DNA from 2 places in the Cutibacterium sp. LaCa_255 genome. Region 2 is predicted to be linked to the other one. Evidence: riboswitches for the same ligand, from Rfam matches in the RefSeq annotation. Region 2 holds a riboswitch; the other holds the start of a gene.
The links. Region 2 has a riboswitch for cobalamin ahead of ACP8ML_RS00385 (ABC transporter substrate-binding protein). Riboswitches for the same ligand answer to the same signal wherever they lie in the genome.
Positions count from the first base shown of each region.

Region 1: another riboswitch for cobalamin. It lies ahead of ACP8ML_RS02320 (FecCD family ABC transporter permease); the one in region 2 lies ahead of ACP8ML_RS00385 (ABC transporter substrate-binding protein).

Region 1 covers NZ_CP190956.1:524,404-531,136, forward strand. Annotated here, with positions in the region: gene ACP8ML_RS02305 (hypothetical protein) at 300-470, shown strand; partial or broken gene ACP8ML_RS02310 (AlbA family DNA-binding domain-containing protein) at 495-755, shown strand; gene ACP8ML_RS02315 (ATP-binding protein) at 1,053-2,063, shown strand; cobalamin riboswitch at 2,632-2,811, shown strand; gene ACP8ML_RS02320 (FecCD family ABC transporter permease) at 2,898-3,917, shown strand; gene ACP8ML_RS02325 (ABC transporter ATP-binding protein) at 3,914-4,705, shown strand; gene ACP8ML_RS02330 (ABC transporter substrate-binding protein) at 4,707-5,780, shown strand; gene ACP8ML_RS02335 (precorrin-8X methylmutase) at 5,985-6,638, opposite strand.
Region 2 covers NZ_CP190956.1:83,979-90,711, forward strand. Annotated here, with positions in the region: gene ACP8ML_RS00360 (YhgE/Pip domain-containing protein) at 1-44, shown strand, start outside; gene ACP8ML_RS00365 (hypothetical protein) at 72-227, shown strand; gene ACP8ML_RS00370 (FtsX-like permease family protein) at 279-1,724, opposite strand; gene ACP8ML_RS00375 (ABC transporter ATP-binding protein) at 1,727-2,479, opposite strand; gene ACP8ML_RS00380 (class I SAM-dependent methyltransferase) at 2,604-3,413, shown strand; cobalamin riboswitch at 3,444-3,624, shown strand; gene ACP8ML_RS00385 (ABC transporter substrate-binding protein) at 3,894-4,727, shown strand; gene ACP8ML_RS00390 (FecCD family ABC transporter permease) at 4,727-5,890, shown strand; gene ACP8ML_RS00395 (ABC transporter ATP-binding protein) at 5,887-6,657, shown strand.

The sequences.
Region 1 (6,733 bases), 440 kb from region 2:
GCAGATGTGCCAGGGATCGTGGGGTTCGCCACCTGGCGTGGCACGAGGTGCCTTGCCGAACCGAAATACCGCACTGAATCATCCGCCGCCCCGCTGTGTTGGCTCATGTTGTCTCAACATGCCAGCCAGTTGTCTCCCCAATCGTGAGGGGACGTCAGATCCATCGAAAATGTGTGCGCACTCCTCGTCGCTGAGCTTGATCATAACTTTTCAGTCATAAAGTTATACTCAATGTCTGGACTGGATGCCTGGTTAAAAGTTTCTGGGCACAAACTTGTAGCTGGAAGTGGACTGCTCACATGGGAACAACTTTCGGGCCAGACCCGATTGCAGTTGAGATCGACGCTGCGCTGGAGCACTTGGACGCAGGGCACCGGGTCCCGGAATGCAAGTATCTTGACTTCAAGGAGGATTCCAGTCGACGAGGCAAGCACGGTGAGTTGCTACTGGGTCGACGTGAGGATGAATGAGCCGCTGAGCAGCTTGCCGGTGAAGCCGCGTGCATGGCCAACACCCCTGGGGGTGGTGCTCTGATCGTCGGAGTCAATGACAAGGATGATGGACCATTGCTCATCGGTACATCCTTGGATACCGAGTGGTTGCGGAGGAAGATCTATGAGCACACCTCTCGCGCGTTGACTGTTGACGTCCGAGAAGTCCACGTTCACGATGCCAGGTTGTTGATCGTCAGATCACCCACCGCGCTGGAACCGATCAAGGTCAAGGGAAAGATCCGCTGGCGGATTGGTGATCATTGCGAGGAGATCGACGCAACGTCATGGCACCACCGCCATCAGTACTCTATCCGCTACGACTGGTCGGCGCAGTTCTCAAACGTGAGCCTGGAGGAAGTGCGACCTGCTGCCCTTGACGCAGCACGCGCCTTCCTCCAAGCCAGCACCGACGAGGCGGCGGTGGAATTGGCCAACTGTACGAGTCGTGAGTTGCTGTCCCGGTTGAACGCCATTGATGGTGAGGGCAAGCTCACCAATGCTGCTGCTCTGGTCTTTGTGGGGCGTCCCGAGCCATGCCTTGACTACATACGTCGTGACATGCCCGGTCAGGACAGCGGTGACCGAGTACGTATTGGTGGGGTATCACTGCTTGAGCAGCTCCAACGGGTGTTCGCCGTCGCGCGGGCGTACAACCCTTTATCGCATGTGTCTTCGGGACTTGTCGAGGGGCAGGTCCGCCAGCTGCCGGAACGTGCCATTCGTGAGGCCATCGTCAATGGGTTGGCTCATCGTGAATGGGGGCTGCCCGATGCAACGCTCATCGAGCACAATGGAGCCGTCTTGCGAGTTACCAGCCCCGGAGGATTCTTCGGAGGTGTGACGGCTGAGAACATCATCACCCACCCATCGACGTCCAGAAACGTTGCTCTCACTGAGCTCTTGGCATCACTTCGAATTGCAGAACGTGAAGGTATCGGAGTTGACCGTATGGTTGGTGATTTGCTTCGCCGGGGGCTTCGCATGCCGACCATTCGGGAAATTGACGGTCCCTATGTGGTGACGACGCTTTCCGGTGTCGATCCTGACGTGGCATGGACATCGTGGCTCACTGGTATGGATGTTCCCGAGCTCATGCAAAATCTCCGCACTTTGATGGTTATGCGTTTCCTCACTGATCATCTCTGGATCGACGAGGACATTCTTGCTCCCTACCTGCAAGTCCCCGTCGAGGAAGTTCACGAAACTCTTGAGCTTCTACGGCAGACGGAGTGTGATGGCGAACCCTTGCTGAAGCCCATCCGCGGCGTTCCCGACGAAGCCCTCCCCGCGTTTACCCTCTCCAAGAGAGCAAACAAGCAGCTGGACATGGAATATGCGAATCGCGGTTTGAAGCGTTCAGTGCCTAGTAGAGCAGTGACGGCTCGTCAATATGCCCGGCATCGAGGGCGTATCAGTACGACAGAATTGGGCGTCATCCTGGATGTGTGGGCTTCCAACGTCGGACAGGTCCTCAAGGATCTCATGGCTGACGGAGTACTGCAGCCTTCGTCAGAGGCAATGGCAGGTCGCGGATTTCACTACCTGTGGAAAGGTGACGAGGCATCCTGACTTTTTCAGTCCTTATGATCCATCTCGCCAAGTTCCTGGTCAGGCAGAGCGTGTTCCGATACACCGGAAAGCTAAGTGCACTTCCCCTTTCGGGGCGGTGGAGCACAACTTTTTGACCGAAAGATTGTACTTGCACCCTCGGATTGGGTGTCTGGGTGCAGTCTTCGAGGCTGCTCCCTGTGGTTCTGGCTGCTGAACCAGTCGAGAAAATTGTGCTTACCCTCGCGCTTGTGCTGTTGAGCAGAATTTTTCAGCCACAAAGTTGTACTCCAGGCATGAAGCGGCGGCGGGAGCACAACTTTTCGCAGTGTGGGGAGCTCTGCGCGGTATGGAGATCCTGTCGGTGGCGGTGTTGTGGTCCGTTCGTCTCTGTGGCAGATGTGTCAGGAGTCGTGGTGTCTGTCGCCTGGTGTGGCACGAGGTACCTTGCCGAACTGAATTACCACGCGGGTGCGAAGTACCCCGTCGATTGCGCTCGGTGGGTTCCGAGGCGTGTGCCGCACGCGATCCGGCATGTCTGTGACAAGGGGCTGGCGGACGGCACGTCGCGAAGTGCGTGTCACAGGTGCTAGCCTGCCTCGCATACATGGTGCGGCCCCGATGAGGCCGCAGTGAATCCGGTGAGAATCCGGGACTGTTGCGCAGCGGTGACGGTGACGACGTCGGCAAGACCACTGGGAGTGATCCTGGGAAGGGCCGACCGAGAGTGATCCGAAGTCCGAAGACCCCATGTATGACTTGTGTCGTTCGGGCCTCGCATCAAGGTCCTCGCACTCAGAAGGAACAGCTATGCCTTCCTCGAGACGGTCGGCCGAGCGTGACCGCCGGTTGCCGGTGGCACCCCTGGTGATCATCCTCGTCGTGCTCATCGCCGTCAGTGCCGTCATTTCGCTGACCATCGGTTCGGAAGCACTGCCACTGCGCGGCGTTCTCGACACGGTCGGAGCCCGAGTCACCGGCGAACCGGGCCCCGACCCGACGGTCGATGTCATCGTCTGGGACCTGCGTGCCCCCAGGGCACTGCTGGCGATCATCGTCGGAGCCGGACTCGCCCTGGCCGGAAGCGGTATGCAGACCCTGGTGCGCAACCCGCTGGCCGACCCCTACCTGCTGGGTGTCTCGGCCGGTGCGAGTGTGGGGGCCACCGCGGTCATCGCCCTGGGGATGTTTGTCTCCTGGGGCCCTCACCGGCTCACCCTCGGAGCCTTGGTGGGGGCATTGGGCGCCGCCGGTCTGGTGTACCTCATCTCCATGGCCCAGGGTGGCATGACGCCGCTGCGGCTGGTGCTCTCGGGCGTCGTGCTCTCTGCGGCATTCTCGGCACTGGCGAGTTTCCTCGTCTTCCGCAGCTCGGACCCGCGCGCGGCGCAGTCGGTGCTGTACTGGATGCTGGGATCGGTGTCCGGTGCCACTTGGGACAGTTTGTGGGTGGCAGCCATCGTCACCGCTCTGTCCGTGGTGCTCATGATCGCCTTCTCGGGTTGGCTCGATGCCCTGGCGGCTGGCACCGACGTCGCTCGATCCCTCGGCATCCCCGACACCAGGGTGCGCAAGGCGCTGTTCGTCGGCAACTCGGTACTCGTCGGGGTGCTCGTGGCGGTTTCGGGCGGCATCGGATTCGTCGGACTCGTCATTCCGCACATGTCACGGCTGCTCGTGGGAGCCAGTCACCGGTCGATGCTGCCTGTCGCCGCCGCCATCGGCAGTCTCTTCCTGCTGTGGGTGGACGTCGGCGCCCGCGTCATCGCGGCACCACAGGAGGTGCCTCTCGGCGTCGTCACCGGGTTCATCGGCGCTCCCATCTTCCTGTACCTCATGGGGCGCAGTCAGTACCGATTCTCGAGTGAGTCATGACACGTCTCGAAGTTCGCAACGTCCAGTGCCGCATCAACGACCGCGTCATCGTCGACGACGTCAGCTTCATCGCCGAGCCGGGGAAGCTCACCGCCATCGTCGGCGTCAACGGAGTCGGCAAGTCGACTCTGCTGCGATCCATCGCCGGGGTGCGTCAGTTCAATTCCGGCGACGTCCTGCTCGACGGCACCTCCGTCACCAACTACACCCCCATGCAACGTGCCCGACTCATGGCTTTCGTCGGGCAGGAGGAGTCGCCATCGCCAGACCTCCTGCTGGGTGAGATGGTTGCGCTGGGACGCACTCCGCATCGCAAGCCGTGGCAGGTGGGGCAGCGTTCCGAGCGAAGGATCATCCGGGATTCCCTGGCCCTGGTCGGACTTGACCACCTCATCGATCGTCGCTGCGACCACCTGTCCGGCGGTGAACGGCGTCGCGCCGTCATCGCCCGTGGCCTGGCCCAGGGTGCAGACCTCATCATGCTCGACGAGCCGACCAATCACCTCGACGTGCGCCACCAACTCATGCTGCTGGACACGCTGCGCGCCAGCGGTCGGACGGTGGTCGCCACCATCCACGATCTGGGCATGGCCGCAGCCCACTTCGACCACGTCGTCGTCCTGGCGGATGGCGGAGTGCTCTCTGCAGGTCCGGCCCGTGAGGCGCTCAGCCCATCGAACGTCGCGACGGCATTCCACGTCGTCGCACACCATGTCACCACCCCCGATGGCAGCCAGGAGCTCGTGTGCACTGCGCCGCTGCCTGAACTCATCAGAGAGGAAAACTGAAATGTCCACCAAATTCCTACCCGTCGTCATGGCCGCCTGTCTGGCCGTGGGACTCACCGCCTGCGGCAGTGGGTCCACTCCCAAGAGCGGCGACTCCGCCAAGGACTCCGGCGAAGTCACCGTGACCAACTGCGGTAAGAAGGTCACCTACCCCAGGAATGCCGAACGCCTCTACGTCAATGACGGCAGCATCATCGCCATGACGCTGAGCGCCGGGGCACGCAAACAGATCGCCGCAGTGAGCTCGATGGGCCGGGACAAGGAGATCCTCACTGCCAAGTACGGGGCCGACACCATCAACAGTCTGCACGAGGGCGTCAAGGGTTACATGACGCTCGAGTCGATCATCGCCAACAAGCCCGACGTCGTCGTCGCCGGCTGGGACTACGGATTCTCCGAGGCGAACAATCTCACCCCCGACAATCTGCACGGCAAGGGCATCAACAGCTATCTGCTCACCGAGTCCTGTCGACAGAAGGACGGCCAGAGCGCCCGCGGCGTCATGGATCCTTGGAATGCGGTGCGTACCGACATCACCAATCTCGCCATCCTCACTGGGCACGAGGACACCGGCAAGAAGGCCGTGAAGGACATGGATGATCGTCTTGGTGCCCTTCAGAAGGCTCCGAAGGCCAAGAAGACCCCGACGGTGCTGCTCTTCGACTCCGCCAAGGACACCGTCTTCACCAGCGGAAGGAAGGGCGGCCCACAAGCCATCATCAACGCGGCGGGTGCGCAGAACGGCGCCCATGACGTCAATGACACCTGGGTGCGCATCGGCTGGGAGAAGGTGGCGAAGATGAACCCGGACGCCATCGCCTTCGTCGACTACGACGCTCAGCCTTACAGCGAGAAGATCAAGATCTTGGAATCGAATCCGGCGACCAAGAACCTGGATGCGGTGAAGAAGAAGCGCTACCTCAACCTTCCCTACGCCATGTGGACCTCTGGTCCGCTCAACATCGATGCCGCCGAGCACCTGAGGGTCAGCCTGGAGAAGTGGGGGTTGGAACCCCAGTCGTCGATCAAACCCCAGCTGAAGATTCCGGCCTCCGTGCCCGGGCACGAGGGCTGAGAGGTAGCTGCGCCGCTTCGGTACCCCTTGGCTTCACAGGTGCGGTGTCTGTGACGTTGACGTGGTTGTCGTTGACCATGACGACGGCGAGCAGGGGTGCAGATCTCCGGACAGGCGAGCTACGGAGCCTGGCTGGGATGGTGAGATGCGGCTGCTGGGCGACGCCGGTTTCAGCCCCACTGCGATGCTCTGGTGAGGGGCTTCTCAGCGATGGTTGTTGGTCAGCTCGTCGGTCGATGCAATGGCGTTGACGGCGGCCACTGCGATCGCTGAGCCGCCACGTCGTCCCAACAAGGTGAGGTATTCCAAGTCCAGGGGCGAGTCGACAAGGGCTTGCTTGGACTCGGCTGCACCGACGAACCCGACAGGGATGCCGACGACGGCTGCCGGGCAGGCACCCGTCTCCTCGCACACCTCGAGCACCCGGTACAAGGCGGTGGGGGCGTTGCCGATGGCGACGATGGCCCCGTCGAGCTTGCCCTCCTCGGCCCACAGGTCCACCGCTGCGCAGGTTTTCGTCATGTTCTTGGCCTTGGCGATGTCGGCCAAGCGGGGATCCTTGATGTAACAGATCGTCTCGTTGTCACGGGGCAGACGGGACCGGATGATTCCGGTGGCCGTCATGGAGGAGTCGCACAGGATCGGGGCACCGTTGCCCAAGGCCTTGCGGGCGGCCTTGACCACACCTGGTGTGAAGACGATGTCGTCAGCGATGGCGGGATCCGCAGCAGCGTGAATCATCCGGACGACGACTCCCTCGACGTCGGTGGGGAAGCGATCCAAATTCGCCTCGGAACGAATGATGCGGAAGGACTCGCGGTAGATGTCGGATCCGTTGTTGACGTACTCGTGGGCCACGACGTCCTCCTGACGACGGCGAAAACTGATTCCTCGGAAGCGTAACACTCGCCAATTCCGTCGTGACAGGGCGGAATCACGCTTAGGCAACCCTT
Region 2 (6,733 bases):
GTCAGACCAGTGCCAGGGAACTGCTGACCGCCAGCGAAGCCTGAGCGACGGCAGCGATCTAGAGTGGCACCATGAACAAACCCCTCCTCGCGAGTCTTGCCGTCCTGGCTAGTGTCGTTGCAGTGACCAGCCGGATCCGCTCGGTGCGGAGGGGTTGGATCGACGAGGTGTGGCGATTCGGCATGGAGGGGATTGACGAGGGCCCCGACGACGAGCAGCGGAGTTGATCGTCGAGATCACCTCGTCCCTCGCCAGGTCCGGTCTTGTCGGGCCTTCTCTCACTCGGTCCGAGCCAGTCCGTCGGCAAGTACCCGATTCAGGGTCGGACGGGTCGCCCACAGACCCAGCCGCACCATGCCTGCACCGATGAGAATGGTGCCGACCGTCACGAGGATTGTCACCGGCCTCAGGACGAGGGCCACCCCCACCATCGGGACGATCAGCAGTCCGGTGGCGACCAGGCCCGTCACCATGGCGAACCTCATTGGTGAGATGACGGTGATCCGTCGCACCTTGTCCTGAGTGGCCAGATCCATCCCGACGATGTCCAGACCCACCTCGACCGAGCGGCGGTCGAGAATTGCAGAGGCCTGATTGACGCCCACCGAGCAGGCCACCGTGGCGAAGGCGAAGACAATGAGTAGGATAGTGCCGGTCTGCAGGTCCTGCCCGATGATCTGGGCAGCCGGGTCGGCGCTGGTACCGTTGCCCGCCGCCTGCATCATGGCGGCCCCGGTTCCTGCGAGCATTCCCACCACGCACACCGCTCCCAGGGAGGCGACCTGGGTCCAGGCAGCCCGCGGGTTCTCCAGCACCTGACGGGCAGCGACCAGGTCGGTGGCAGTCCTGGCCTTGTTGAGGCGGTGCTTGAAGTACATCGACAACAGCTTAGGGCCGATGATGTTGGCGAGTTCGACGACGGCTGCCAGCAGGATGGCGAGGAAGACGTACACACCGACGACGCCGGTCTGACCTCCGAGGACGCTGAGTACAGCCTTCGAGGAGACGAGGACGAGGACGATGGCGCCCCCGATGGCCAGCCGAACCCATGACACCGAGCGGGGCTGACTGCGCATTCGCACCCCGAGGGGAGAGACGTCGACCCGTCTCAGACCAATGGCGGAGCTGATGAGGGCGAGGAGTACCAGGGCCAGGATGACCCCGGCCACCGGAGCGGGGCCGAGCAGGACCGAGCCCGCACCAATCTGGCTGCCGTTGAAGGACAGTCGTCCCAGTAGGGGCACGCAGATGAGGTAGCCGACGATGCCGAGCAGGGACCCGACGAGAGCCTGCAGGCCCGCCTCGACCAGGGTGACCACCCGCAGCAGATGGGATGACGCCCCGATGAGACGTAAGGAGGACAGCCGGTCGTCGCGACGTCGGGCGGACAACCGCGCGGCCGAGGAGGCCAGGGTCATCAGCGGCAACACCAGCAGGATGACGGCGATTGACGAGGTCAGCTTGTAGAAGGAGGCATTCTCACCGGGCAGGTGCCACATCATGACGGCACCGCCGGTGACGTCGAGGATGATCGTCGTGATGACCGCGAAGGCGACCACCGGCAGCCGCCAGGTCGAGTGATCAGCGGCCGAGGTGCGCAGGGTCATGCCGAGGATCGACGAGGTCGCCGGGCGTCCCGCTTTGGTCGTGAGCGGTTCGGGGACGGAGATCGACGGGATCTGCTGATCCGCGGTTCCCGGTTCAATGGTGGACTTCGTGGTCATGGTCACCACCTCCCGTCGGAATGACGCATCTCGTCGGAGACGATCCGGCCGTCCTGCAGGCGCAGGATGCGCTGACAGCGGCGGGCGACGCCCTCGTCATGGGTGACGACGATGAGGGTGCGTCCCCTCCCGGTCGTCGCCGAGAGCAGGATGGACATCACCTCGACAGCAGTGGCCGAGTCGAGGGCTCCGGTGGGCTCGTCGGCGAAGACGATCGCCGGGTCGATGACCTGGGATCGGGCGATGGCTACTCGCTGCGCCTGGCCGCCGGAGAGTTGACCGATGCGTCGATCCTCCATGCCTCCCAGTCCCATCGAGCTCAGCCACTGGACGGCGTACCCGACGGCCTGTGACCGAGAGGCGCCATTGAGCATGAGAGGCAGGGCGGTGTTCTCGACGGCGGTGAGCTCGGGGACGAGCATTCCCTGCTGGAAGACGAACCCGAGGGACTGGCGACGCAGCTGGGCCCGTCCCTCGCTGGAGAGACTCTCGACGTTGACGACGCGGTCGGGCAGACCCAGCTCGATGCTGCCGGAGTCGGCCGAGAGGATCCCGGACAGGCAGTGCAGCAGGGTGGTTTTTCCCGATCCGGACGGCCCCATGACGGCGACCGACTGGCCGGCCGGGATGGCGATGTCGACGTGGTCGAGGGCACGAGTCGTCCCGTAGGTCTTCGTCAGTCCCAGGGTGCGGAGGTGAGCGCCGGGGACGGGTTCGGCGACGGCGTGAGGGTTGGATCGGGTTGGCGTCAACATGTCATCCACCGTGCTGCCCGAGCCCCTCGTCGCGCATCGTGCTGGCGGTCGAATCGGAGCGTCCTCCCGTGGTAGGAGGATGGTGATGCCACAGGATTGGTCCCGATGAACATGGGAGGCGCCGATGAGGATCAGTGATTACTTCGGACTGTGGGAGAACGATAGGAGATCGGACCCCGCGCGCAGATCTTTGGAACAGGAAAAGGCGTTTTGGCATGGGCACGCAGCGGTCTACGACCAGCACGCAGGTTTGACGTGCAGTTCCCTGGCTCAGATCGGCACCGTGACCAGCATCGTCGAACCTGAGTCATCGATCCTTGACGTTGGCGGCGGAACCGGACGGTTCGCGATTCCGCTGGCACAACGCGGCTGCCGTGTGACTGTCGTAGACCGTTCAGAGGACATGCTCCGTGTGCTTTCGGAGAATGCTGAAGCCGAGGAAGTCAAGATCGAGACGATCCAGGGGCAATGGCCCATGGACACAGGAAGGGTTTTCGACACCGTTCTTGCTGCGTGGTCCTTGTACTGGGCCCTCGATCTGGCGGCGTCCTTGCGGGCATTGGTTCGGCAGGCTCGACGGCACGTCATCATTATTGACACCACTGGATCACCGACGGCCTGGGATCATGCCCTTGCAGCAGCACAGGGGGAAGATGTCCGTGTTTCACAGGCTCGCCATCTACTCCTTGCAGGTGGCCTCGCACAATTGGGGATTCCAGCAGAAATTAGAATTCTCGAGGAATATCGAGTTGTTTCTGAAGATGAATTGTACCATGAGGTCCAGACTCGAGGAGGTAATTTTTCCGAGGCGATCAGGATTATGGATTCCTATGCGATTGGATTCCCGCGCGGATGGAGGTGTAGACGCACAATTGGTCTGGTGCATGTAGATGCGAAGGGCCTTGTGGGGGCCCTGCCCGACATGCCTGTGTGAGGGGAGTGTCGATCAGTTCAAGGTCTTCATTGATAAGGTATGTGTATCGGTAACCTAAATGGGTGTGAGGGAACTCCGGTGTGATTCCGGGGCTGACGCGCAGCGGTGACGGTGACCGTCTCGGCGTATGCCACTGGGCCAGTGAGGCCTGGGAAGGTGCTGAAACGGGTTGAACCCCAGTCCGAAGACCTGCCGATGAAAATCCACTCGACACAAGCTCGCGTCATGGCTTTTGGTTGGAAACCCTTACGTGGGGCCCATCTGTGACCGTTGGCGTGGGAACGGAACGGAAGGACCATTGCGATGGCGCGAAGGTACACGCGGAGGGTCGCTCTTGTCGCTGCATTAGTGATTCCTGTCTCATTCATGGCTGGTTGTGGGAGCGCCGTCACGGAGCAGAACGCCTCGACGGCGTCGTCCCACGCAACCGGTTCGAAGGCCGGGCACACGTCATACCCGCTGACGGTGGAGAGCTGTGGGGTGAAGCAGACGTTCGATTCCGCCCCGACGCGCGCAGTGACATTGACGTCAACGGCGACTGAGACGATGCTCGAGCTAGGGCTGGAGAAGAGCATGGTCGGGACGGCGTACCAACGCACTCGCCCCATCGGTGCCCAATACAAGGAGGCCTACGACTCGGTGTCGGTTTTGGCCGCTGGGCAGCCTTCCATGGAGAAGCTTTTGTCCGTAAATCCTGATTTCGTGTATTCCGGGTACCCGGACGGTTTCTCAAGGAGCAACGGTCACACCCGGAAAGACCTACAGAAGATGGGGATCAAGACGCATCTCAGCCCTGTGGGATGCACCAATGAGGTCAAGGCCTTGGATGATGAGACCAAGGAGATCAGGACCATCGGCCAGATCTTCGATGTGAATGACCGAGCTGAGGCATCGATTCGAAAGTTCAACGACAAGGTCAATGCCGTCAAGAAGTCCGTGAAGGGGAAGGAGCGCCCCAAGGTGTTCCTCTACAACTCAGGTGAGGACGCCCCGACGACAGTTGGTGGGTGGGCCTATGCATCGGTGATGATCGATGCGGCGGGAGGCGAGAACATCTTCGCGAATGAACCGCTGCGGTGGGGAAAGATGTCGTGGGAGCAGGTTGCAAAGGCTGATCCAGACATGATTCTGATTTACGACTACAAGACCCCGAGTGTCGATCAGAAGATCAAGACGTTGAAGTCAATTCCGGCACTGAAGGACACCAAGGCCGTCAAGAACAATGCCTTCCCGGTGATCAGTCTCTCGTTGGCACAGCCCGGCCCGCGTTCGGCTGAAGGTATCGAGCAGCTTGCCAAGCAGTTCCACGGCTGATGATGGGTGCACGTGGTGGCATTGATGAGTCATCCACGGCTGTGAAACGGCAGGACGAACTCGTTGCTGTCCTCAATGCCCTTCCATCCGAGTCGGCATCTGTCGGGGAAGACAGGTGGCGTGGCGATTCGCATCGTGGACACCTGGTCATAGTCTTGTCCGTACTGGCCGTCACGTTGATTCTTGTCCTGGGACTCGCGCTGTCAATTGGCTCGGTTCATGTTCCCTTCGTCCAAGTATGGAAGGTCGTTGCGCACCGGGCTCTGCCGGCAGGTGTCGTCACCGTTGATTGGACTGCGTCGATCGACAGGATCGTTGCTGATGTCCGGCTTCCTCGTGTGCTCCTGGCGGCAGTCGCAGGGATGGCGCTGACCACTGTCGGCACAGTCGTGCAGGCGCTGCTTCGCAACCCACTGGCGAGCCCCACGGTGCTCGGCGTGTCGTCGGGAGCTGCAACCGGAGCCATTACCGTCATGCGGTTTGGTCTGCTCCTCGGTGGTGCGGTCTCTCTCGGGTTGGCCGCGTTCGCAGGCGCGTTCCTGACGCTTCTACTCGTCTTGGTGATCGCCAGACGGAGGCAAACCCTTTCTGCAGGAACGTTGGTTCTCACCGGCATGGCGGTTTCGGCCCTGTTGTCGGCAGTCAACAACTTCATGGTTCTGACCTCCCCGGATCCGCAACTGGCGTCGCAAGTCCTCTTTTGGAGTCTCGGAGGCTTCGGGGCCGCCAAGTGGGAGAACCTTCCCGTCCCCACCCTCGTCCTCGCTGTGGGAATGCTCTTATGCCTGGCTGAGGCGTCAAATCTCAACCTCCTTCTTGGTGGGGAAGGGACAGCGGGTTCTCTCGGCCTGGACGTTGATCGGTTCCGAACCTGGATGTTCGTTGTGGCAGCTGCAATTGTCGGTGTGACAGTTGCGGTGTGTGGCGTCATAGGATTCGTCGGCCTGGTGATGCCGCACATTACGAGGATGCTGGTTGGCGCAGATCACCGCCGAACCCTTCCCGTAGGACTGCTTCTGGGTGCGATTTTCACCGTGCTGGCGGATGTTGGGGCGCGGATGGCCATTGAGCCGCAGGAATTGCCGGTAGGTATTGTGACCGCGCTTGTCGGGGCTCCATTCTTCCTGTTCCTGTTGCGACGCACCTTGGGGGAGACGTCATGATCGTCAGTGGTGCAGAACTGGTGGTCGCGGGCCTGGGTGTCGACATCGAGGGGCGCCACATCGTCCAGGATGTCGACTTCGTCGCCCACCCCGGTCAGGTGGTGGGGATCCTCGGCCCCAATGGGAGCGGCAAGTCGACGATGCTGCGCTCAATCTTCCACTCGAGACGCCCTACGAAGGGGACGGTGACCGTCGATGGTGTCGATGTCTGGGCGCGAGACACGAAGTGGTCCTCCCGGCACATTTCGGTGGTTCTCCAAGAGACTCCCGCGGAGTTCCCGCTGACGTGCGGGGAAATCGTCCGGATGGGGAGGACACCTCACAAGAAGTCGTGGCGGTCGCTGAGCGAGGGCGACCTTGCCCTGTGCGGCGCAGCCATGGAGCTTATGGAGGTTGGAGATCTCGCGACGTCGACATTCTCACGGATTTCTGGAGGAGAACGGCAGCGGGTGACAATCGCGAGGGCGCTGGCGCAGCAGACCGGCCTGCTGATCATGGATGAACCGACGAACCACCTTGACATTCATCATCAACTCAAGGTGATGGAGCTGTCGCGGCGCCTCAGGTCGACGGTGGTGGTGGCACTTCACGACATCAATCTGGCCGCACGATTCTGCGACACCCTTGTACTGATGTCGAAGGGCACATGTGTGGCAGCGGGTGCGCCATCGGCCGTGCTGTCTCCGGGAATCCTGGACGACGTCTACAAAGTGTGCACTCATCTCGGTCGACACCCGAGTGGCGCTGTTCAAGTAACCGTCCTGTGATTGTCGGTGGTGCCGGCCGTGTTCCCCTCCCCGTGAACACCGAACTCCCTCAAAGCGTCGAAACCCCGTCGTAGGG